DNA from 3 places in the Pseudoalteromonas sp. SG45-3 genome. Region 2 is predicted to be linked to each of the others. Evidence: predicted binding sites of a transcription regulator. Region 2 holds the regulator's gene; each other region holds the start of a gene.
What was found. Region 2 encodes LexA, which represses DNA repair genes until DNA is damaged. Its sites were predicted from a motif close to TACTGTATNNNNATACAGTA; they were not measured.
Positions count from the first base shown of each region.

Region 1: H5126_RS08875 (SulA-like leucine-rich domain-containing protein) is a predicted target of LexA. The motif match lies at 1,642-1,661, and genes of this name have one in related genera.
Region 3: dinB (DNA polymerase IV) is a predicted target of LexA. The motif match lies at 1,395-1,414, and genes of this name have one in related genera.

Region 1 is NZ_JACJEN010000005.1:291,122-294,410, reverse strand. It holds gene H5126_RS08885 (diguanylate cyclase) at 1-592, shown strand, start outside; gene H5126_RS08880 (YchJ family protein) at 667-1,146, opposite strand; gene H5126_RS08875 (SulA-like leucine-rich domain-containing protein) at 1,185-1,619, opposite strand; gene H5126_RS08870 (tetratricopeptide repeat protein) at 1,918-2,382, opposite strand; gene H5126_RS08865 (NCS2 family permease) at 2,501-3,289, shown strand, end outside.
Region 2 is NZ_JACJEN010000016.1:12,637-15,925, forward strand. It holds gene H5126_RS15945 (hypothetical protein) at 1-281, opposite strand, end outside; gene H5126_RS15950 (hypothetical protein) at 595-975, shown strand; gene H5126_RS15955 (PaaI family thioesterase) at 976-1,416, opposite strand; gene lexA (transcriptional repressor LexA) at 1,584-2,201, shown strand; gene coxB (cytochrome c oxidase subunit II) at 2,685-3,289, shown strand, end outside.
Region 3 is NZ_JACJEN010000004.1:75,613-78,901, reverse strand. It holds gene H5126_RS06460 (aldo/keto reductase) at 1-298, opposite strand, end outside; gene H5126_RS06455 (thioesterase family protein) at 317-745, opposite strand; gene dinB (DNA polymerase IV) at 1,427-2,479, shown strand; gene H5126_RS06445 (leucyl aminopeptidase family protein) at 2,609-3,289, shown strand, end outside.

The sequences.
Region 1 (3,289 bases), on a different contig from region 2:
AGCTGTTGATTTTATTAAAAAGCCGATTGTAAAAGAAACACTATTTAGAAGGGTTCGTGCCCATATAACGTTAAAATTACAACACGACTTACTCAATCAAAAAGTATTTTTAGATGATTTAACTAAAGTATTCAATCGCCGTTATTTTGATGCACATTTTTCTAAAATGGAACGAAGCGCCTTACGAGAAAAAGTTGACTATGCATTATTACTCATCGATATAGATTATTTTAAGCAATACAATGATATCTATGGTCATGTGCAGGGGGATACGGTGTTAAACCTAGTAGCACAAACTATTACTAATAGTTTGCAAAGGCCAACCGATTTTGTTGCGCGTTATGGCGGCGAAGAGTTTGTAGTTGTTCTACCGCATACAAGCACTGAAGGTGCAATTTGTGTTGCTGATAAAATTAAACAGAATGTGGCCGATTTAGGAATATTACACAAATATTCAGAATATGATTTTGTGACTATTAGTATTGGCGGTGCAACCCTACAACCATACGTAAATAACAAAAACACGTTGCAGATCGCAGATGAAAAAATGTATGAGTCTAAAATGCAAGGGCGTAACAAAGTGTGTTTTTAAGTTTAGTTAGCTAATAAATCACTCTGCCACTTAAAAACACCTTTTAGGTGATAAATATTAAATAAGATTATTTATTACATGCTATGACATTTTTTGTACTTTTTATTGCTACCGCATGGGCAGTTATCATTTCTGCCTACTTTAATATCTTCAACAGGATATATAGTGCCATCTAAATAACGCCATTGAGTGTTTTCTTTAATAAACTGCGATTTTTCATGAAGCTCACAAAATAAGTTTTGATAAAAATATTGGGCTTTAAATTCTACAGTTCCAGTATCGCCATCATGGCTTGAGTCAATTAAATCAAGATTTATAAATCGACAGCTGTTAGCAAAATCATTGATTTCTTTAACCGGATTCTCAGCTTGTTTTTCTTTTGCGTAGGTTTGATAAACATATTTTGCATTTTTAATAACATAAGCGCTGAATCGTGAGCGCATAAGTTGTTCAGGAGTGTCAGCTTGCTTTACAGATAAGTGAAGCGGCTCGCAGCAATCGGCATAATTGTGCCCACTGCTGCAAAAACATAATGTGGTATTGAGTGAAGTCATAATAATAATACAGAATCTAAAACATTAGTTTAACAAGCTTATTGAGCGAGTGGTATCTCTGTTGTTTGAGCGTTTTTAGTAAAACAGTATAGTTTTGTATTCGTTTTACTTAAATCGAACGATAGATTTGTAAGTAGTTGGTTATTAACTATATCGGTCCAGGTAATTACCGCTGCAAAGTTTCCATTATGTAACGCAGAATTTAATACATACTCTAAATTTACTAGGTGCTTCTGTCTAATAACAAGTAATTTGCTTGTATCAATAGAGCATGAGTCAAGTAAAGCTTTGCTAGGTACATGATCTGGCGCAATTAGTAACGTCCATGCATTAGAGCTATTGTATTGGTGTAATACTTTTAAAAGCTCAAAGGTCGCTGAAATTTCATCTTCAATTTGGATCAAATTTACGCAATCGCTTTGCTCGTCTTGTTGGTAACTTTTAACTGTTCTTACGGTAATAGGCTGTAACATAATTTCACTCACTGGGTTTTTATACAGTATTCATATACAGTAGTTTATACAGTGCTTTCGTGCAAGCATTTTATGCTATTTATTTGTACAGTTATTCAGCCTTTGATCATTGTTTTTTATTTTTAAATCTATAATTCTTTATTAATCAACTTGTTATAGGTTTGTTTTTGAGAAGGTATTTCAAAAATAAATTTTTGAGTAATGTTTTAATTTGTGGGTTTTATACTGAGTAGGAGTATCTTTGTAACTATATACAGTATTTTTCAACACTGTATACAGTACTTATAACTTAGTTGGTTTATGTGTCTTCACTCGTGCGAGGGATCATATGAGAAAACTGGAGTTGGTGAATTTGTTCGTACAAACTTGCTGCATAACATTGAGCATCTTTAAATCGCTTAGTTTCGATATGTTTGCGTATATCTGTAACCGCTGCAGTGGCAGGTGCGTATCCTTGGCTACTCGCTAAGCTCAACCAAGCTACAGCATGAAATACACTTTGTGGCACGCCTTCACCTTTTACAAAAAATAAACCTAAATAAAACTGTGCTCTATGGTTCCCTGCCATTGCAGCAAGGCGCATCCATTTTGCAGCCAATGGAGCTTGATTATTTTTTAAATAATATAGGGCTTTATTAATAGTACTTTGCTCATCTTTTTTATTATCAATGGGCGCGGGGCTGCTTTCTGGTTGAGTAACAAAACCTAAAATGTTGTCTAGCTGTTGCTCTAAGTCTTGCTCACAAGGTGTTGTTTTAAGCATATTGGTTCATTTATTATTTTAACTACTTTAACAGTTTAGTATATAGCAAGGTAAAATGTCCTGTAAAAGATAATTTTTATGTTAAAATCTCGTCACTTTTTACTATCACAAGTTTATTATGTTTGAAGCCTTATTTAAACTCAGCGAAAATAACTCAACAGTTAAACGCGAATGCGTTGCTGGCCTAACGACCTTTATCACTATGGTATACATTGTATTTGTAAACCCGGCTATGCTTGCTGAGGCAGGGATGGACCAAGGGGCTGCATTTGTAGCTACCTGTATAGCAGCTGCGATAGGCTGTTTTATAATGGGTTTGTGGGCTAATTATCCATTAGCATTAGCGCCTGGCATGGGACTAAATGCCTTTTTTACGTATGGCGTCGTATTAGGAATGGGTTATACCTGGCAAGCCGCATTAGGGGCTGTTTTTATGTCGGGTTGTATATTTTTATTTTTAAGCTTATTTAAAGTCAGAGAATGGATTATTAATGCCATACCTCTGGTGCTCAAGCGAGCTATCGCAACAGGTATAGGTGCTTTTTTAGCCTTAATTGCCCTTAAAAATGCAGGCATTATTGTCTCAAGCCCAGCAACATTAGTGCAATTGGGCGACATTACTTCCCCAGGCCCATTATTGGCTATATTAAGCTTTTTTGTAATTGCAGCGCTTTTATACCGCGATTTTAAAAGCGGTGTACTTATTAGTATTTTATTAGTGACTGGCATTGCACTAAGTTTAGGGCTAGTTGAATATCACGGTGTTATGGCTATGCCACCATCAATAATGCCTACTTTTATGCAACTAGATTTTGCCGCCGCTTTTGATATATCAATGATGAGTGTTATTTTTGCATTCTTGTTTGTCGATCTTTTTGATACTTCGGGTACATTAGTTGCGGTCACT
Region 2 (3,289 bases):
TTACTAAAGACAGTAATAAGTGGTGTAGTTAAGAAGTTCTCAAAAATTATTTGTGTTGGATTAACCACCTGAGAGGCAATATCGTCAAGTGAGGCAACATAATCAGCCTGCGTAAATGGGTTATTAAGAGTACGTGTTGCAAGATGCTCCCCATGAACTTTATCAAGAGGGATTGCACTCATAATTAAACCACCTAGTAACCATGCTAAAATTTGTAGTGCTAATAAATATCCTAACCATTTATGTAACTTGCGAGCATGTTTAAATATTTTTTTATTCATGTTTTAGTCTTATTATTTTTAGAAGCTAGTTTATTACATTAATAGGATAAGTTACTGCGACATTTTGTCGCAGTTTAAACTATAGCTTACTGTAATCATTTAAAAATAAAAAAGATTACACTTAAATTCCTAACATGACTTATCTGTTTAATTGAGCTGAATATTTGATATCCAGCTAGCTTTAAATGCTAAAAAATACTTAAAAGCTGCGAAATATCCATATAAAGTGGTTAATAGAGCATAGTTGATTTGGTATAACGGTAAAACTGCGTTAAAGTTTGCAATGAAATTATTAGAGGATAAATACGAAACGATGTCGGAAATTCAATTTTTAAATGTAGATCTTGAGCTTGAATCAAAGCAAGATATTAGTTTGCTAGTGGCGGACTTGAAAAAAGTCGCGACGATTTTACATTATGACAAAGACGAATACCGTCAACTAGCGCGTATTGAAGCTACAGGTGAGGTGAGCACACCTGATAAAGCCATAAACCATATATGTGAGCTTATTGAATCGTGTTCGCGTAATGCGCTAAAGCAATGGTTAAGCTGTTCACGTAGAACGTTTGATATTGGTTTTGAATCAGGGACTTCTCCTAAGTGCTTTAATCAAGCCTTAGATGCAGATACATTATTGCGTATATCTGCGATTGGTGCGGGTATGGAAATTACCATTTACCCAATCGAAAAGTAACTATCTTCGCTCTACGACTGCTGCGGTCATTTTTGATACGCAGCACAGCTCATTGCGGCTATTTGTAATTTTTATTTCCCATACTGAACTACGTTTGCCAATATGAAACGCTCTAGCCGTTGCTGTTAAAGTGCCGTTGCGAGATGCTTTTAAATGACTTGCGCTAATTTCCTGCCCTACACAGTAAAATTTAGTAAAATCGACAACAAAGTTAGCGGCATAGCTGGCGACTGTTTCGGCAAGTACAACGTTAGCACCGCCGTGAACCATGCCCATTGGGTTATGATGCTCAGGAATTGCCGGCATTGTGGCAACCAAATAATCATCGCCAATTTCTGTGACTTCTATCCCCATAGTTTTCATTAATGTTCCTTGGCCATTAATGCCTTGTTCTAACTGCTTGCACAGCTCTAAGGTGATGGGCTGGTACCAAATACTCATAATGTCTCCTTTGCATTTTTAATCATTTATAAACTTAGCTTTAGTTATATCCCTAAAATGTACACAAGTGAAATTACTTTAGCTATTTTAAGGCTTAATTTAAATTTGCGATTTTTATTTAACTGTATATACTCACAGTTAAATGTACTGTATGGAAAACCAGTTGTATGCGACCATTAACGAACCGCCAAGCTCAAATACTCGAACTAATTAAAGTTTTTATTAAAGACACTGGTATGCCTCCTACACGTGCTGAAATAGCGCAAACATTAGGTTTTAAAAGTGCCAATGCTGCTGAAGAACATTTAAAAGCACTTGCTAAAAAAGGCGCAATTAAAATGAAACCAGGTGCAAGCCGTGGTATTCAATTAATTGAAGAAGAAGAGCCAGAACAATTAGGTTTACCGCTTATAGGGCGTGTTGCTGCTGGTTCACCTATTTTGGCGCAAGAGCACGTTGAAAGTCACTGTAAAATCGATCCATTAATGTTTAAACCGGCTGCAGATTTTTTACTACGCGTTAACGGTATGAGCATGAAAGATATTGGTATTATGGATGGTGATTTACTTGCTGTACATCGTACTCAAACCGCTGAAAACGGGCAAGTTGTTGTTGCCCGCCTAGACGAAGACGTAACTGTAAAACGTCTTGAGAAAGCGGGTCGTAAAGTATTACTTCATGCTGAAAACGACGATTTTGACTCTATTGAAGTAGATCTTGAGAATGAGTCTTTTAATATTGAAGGCTTAGCCGTTGGCGTTATAAGAAACGCTGATTGGATGTGACTTTAAAAATAGCTTTTAAACAAGCAGTTTTATAAATGCGTACTAACTAGTACGCATTTTTGTTTTAAAATTTGTACTAAAAATAGGGCGTAAACAGCCCACTGACTATTTAAGCTGTAAACTTTTTTGCACTTATATTTTCCCCCTCCGAATGCGTTAAACCCCTTTGCCTTGCTCATATTTTGAACTTTCTGTTGCCCAGTTGATTACCGATTTTTTATTAATTATTCAATATCACCTGGTTGTTTTTTATACTAAAACTTGCTTGTTGTTCGTTTTTTAGCTAATTGTTAATGTGCTGAGCTAATAATAACTCACAGCTTTTTAGTTTTGAGAACACACAATATACACAAACCCGTTGTTGGCGCAGCAAAACCAATCAATATTAAATTAGATTGGCTAAAAAAATAAAAATAACGAATTGGCGTTTAAGCCGTATGCCTCTTCGCTTTGCATTCGCAATAGCATCAAAGGAGCCGTCACATGGGTAAACTGACCTCTACCTTGTGGCTTATATTATGTGTTTTTTCGCACCCAGTTTTGGCTAACAGCCAATACAATATGCGCAAAGGCGTAACCGATATAAGCAATAATGTATATCAGCTGCACATGACCATATTTATAATATGTTGTGTGATTGGGGTGATAGTGTTCGCAATTATGTTTTGGGCACTTATTCATCACCGTAAATCTAAAGGGGCTGTACCTGCCCAATTTCACGAAAGCACTAAAGTAGAAATACTTTGGACTGCAATTCCGTTTGTTATTTTAATTGCTATGGCAGTACCAGCCACTAAAACCCTAATTGCAATGGAAGATGCCAGCAAAGCTGATCTCACTATTAAAATTACGGGTTCGCAATGGAAATGGCATTATGAATATATGGGTGAAGATGTAGAGTTCTACTCTATTTTATCTACCCCGCAAGATGAAATCGCGAATCTTGCAGATAAAAATCCTAACTACTTACTTGAGGTTGATAAGCCTCTTGTACTGCCAATAAATCAAAAAGTACGATTTTTAATGACTTCTGACGATGTTATTCACTCTTGGTGGGTACCTGATTTTGCAGTTAAAAAAGATGCGAA
Region 3 (3,289 bases), on a different contig from region 2:
CATCACGTACCCACGATAATCCATTGCCTGCAATTTTTGTAGCTAGTACCACATCGCTGCGCTTTTGCTGATTACGCGATAGCCAATTGCCAATAATTTCCTCGGTTTTACCATAGGTCTCTGGCGAAGGAGGTACAGCATACATTTCGGCTGTATCAATAAAGTTTACGCCTTGCTCTAGCGCGTAGGCTATTTGTTCATCAGCGTCGCTTTGAGTATTTTGTTTACCCCAAGTCATACTCCCTAGGCACACTCGAGATACGTTTACGCCACTGCTACCTAGTGGGTTGTATTGCATAAAAATTCCTTAACTAAATTAGTTTTGAGCATGGCTGATTAAAGCCGATAAAAGAGGCTCGGAGATTGGGGCTTTTTGCCCTGTAGTAAAATCAAACATTACAACTTTAGATGCACCCGTAGTCGTTATTGCTTTTTGTGCATGGCTGTAAACTGTGTAGTTCATGGTAAAGCGATCTGTTTTAAGATCTGTAATTGTAACGCCTACAGTGAGTGTGTCGGGAAAAGTTACTGGGCGTTTATAGCGAACGTTATTTTCGCTTATTACTGGGCCCACACCGTTTGGGCTTATTGTGTCGAACAAATTTATTTTATTTAAAAAGTCGATTCGGGCTATTTCAAAGTAACGTAAATACACTACATTATTTACGTGTTGTAGCGCATCCATATCAGCCCATGCTACGGTGATATCGGTATGAATAGGGTGCTGATCTTTAAACGTTTGCATTATTTATTGGCCCTTGATTTTTAAAGTACTTAGATTATCAACATGGTGTTACGAGCTCAAGGTAATTAATGGCATGTTTTTTTTATAAGATGATTGTACCTGTTTAATTTTAGGTCTACAGTTAAATTACACAGACACACAAAAACACACACAAAGGTAATAATATGCAGAATATAATTAATTGGTCCTTAGCTTGTTTGGTTTTTATAGCCTCTTTTACCTGTTACGCGATGGGGAATGAATCTGGCGCTATCATTTTAATGTTGGCAGGATTTTTATTTGAGGTTATGTATTGGCTACGTGGTTATAAGAGAACGGAGGACAATAAACACTTTTTTTAATCGTTAACTAGGGCCTGTTGACCTTTCAGGATTAAAATTTGTTCAATCTAGGGGCTATTTAATCGCGGCGCGAGGTTTGTGACCTAGTGGGCTAAGTAAAAACCGAGCAACAAAGAGTAAATTGCCCCTAGGCAGAACCCTTCGGGCAGCGTATGTTTGGCATTTGTGCTACGTTATCGCCTATTTATGGGGAATAACCACACTACATAGGCTCTGCCTTGCCTAAATACCAAACATACTGCTGCAAATTTAACCTCGAAAGATAAACAGGCCCTAGGCTTGCTTATTACATTTGATTCTATAATAATGACTGTATAAATAACCAGTTATTATTGTGGTGATGAAGAAGTTTATTCACATAGACATGGATTGCTTTTATGCAGCAGTAGAAATGCGAGATAATCCAAAACTTGCATGTGTACCGCTTGCTATTGGAGGCAATAGCCGACGAGGCGTGCTCTCAACCGCTAACTATATAGCTAGAGAGTATGGCGTGCGATCGGCTATGTCGAACTATCATGCTAAACAATTATGCCCCGATTTAGTTATTGTCCCAGGGCGCATGGCTGTATATAAAGAAGCTTCAAACCAAATACGCGAAGTATTTAGCCGCTATACAAACTTAATTGAACCCCTTTCTTTAGACGAAGCCTACCTAGATGTAACAGACAGCACCGCTTGTAAAGGCAGTGCCACACTTATTGCACAGCAAATAAGAGCCGATATTTACAATGCTACAGGGCTCACTGCATCAGCTGGTATTGCACCGATTAAATTTATTGCCAAAATAGCCAGTGACGAAAATAAACCGAATGGTCAATTTGTCGTTTTGCCTGATGAGGTCGATGACTTTTTAGCGCAATTACCGCTTGGGAAAATTCCAGGAGTGGGCAAAGTAACGCTCGAAAAGCTAAATTTAAAAGGCTTATATACCGGCAAGGATGTACGTGAAAAAGGCGTTAACTGGATGCAGCAACATGTGGGTAATTTTGGTGTGTCGCTTTATCAAAAATGTGCAGGTGAGTATGTTGGTAAAGTATCCACAGATCGTATAAGAAAATCGCTGAGTGTTGAACATACCTACGAGTACAACAAAACAAGTTTGCAAGAGTGCTTAGATGAGCTGCCAAGGTTGTTAGACGAATTAGTTTTAAGGCTTAATAAACAGCAGTTACGAAACCGTATTAATAAATTGAGTGTTAAGGTGAAGTTTGCAAATTTTGTAGTGACCTCTGCCGATCAGGTATACCACGAGCTAAATACAGAAATATTTGTTCAACTACTTACTAAGGCCTACCAGCGTGGGCTACAACAGCCTGTAAGATTACTTGGCATAGGCGTTGGCATTAAAAACGAGCCAGAGCAAAACTTCCAACTTAGTATTCTCGATTAAGCTGTAAAGCCTGTAACTCCAAGTTGCCATTTATTGATAGGTTATGTGATTAGCTCATCGCTCCTTGCTGGTCTTCAATATTTAAATCGACGATAATAGGGGCTTATGTTTTCTAACAGGACCTTATTTATGGCATACCCTCAAGCGGTTAGTGCAAGCCTTGAATGCACATCTCATGATGCGCTTATTATTATTAGTAATGACTTTTCTCAGTTACCAAATAACTCATTACGTGATGCTATTTTAGCTCAAGCAAACGTAGATTCTCGCATCGGTAAGCAAGTTACTTTATTAGTAATTGAAAACAAGCGCGTTGTACTTGCGCCAACCGGTCCGTTAAATAGAGATTACGACGACGTGCGTCGTTATTTTGATGCTGCTAAATTAGCAATTAACGAAGCAAAAGCGTCGGGCAGTGTTAACCCTGCATTATTTTTAACAAATTTAAATGGCGATAGCCGTTATCAGCATGCTTTAGAAGTTGCTTATTTAGGCGCTTGCCAAGCCTTATGGCAGCCATTAGAAGCGCGTGAATATCACGGTGAAAGCATTGAACCTATTACACAGATTGGTTTAGTTGGCGCAAGCGAGCAAACTATTAAAGCTGTTAATGCAATTGCAGCAGGCCAATATGCAGCGCGTGACCTGTGTGGCACTGAACCTGAGCGTATGGCTCCCCCACGTTTTGCTGATTACTGTGTTGAATTGTTTAAAGACTCAAACATTGCAGTTGACGTAATTGATGATATTGCAGCTATTGATAAAAACTACCCAATGCTAAGTACAGTTGCTCGCGCATCGTATGCAGTT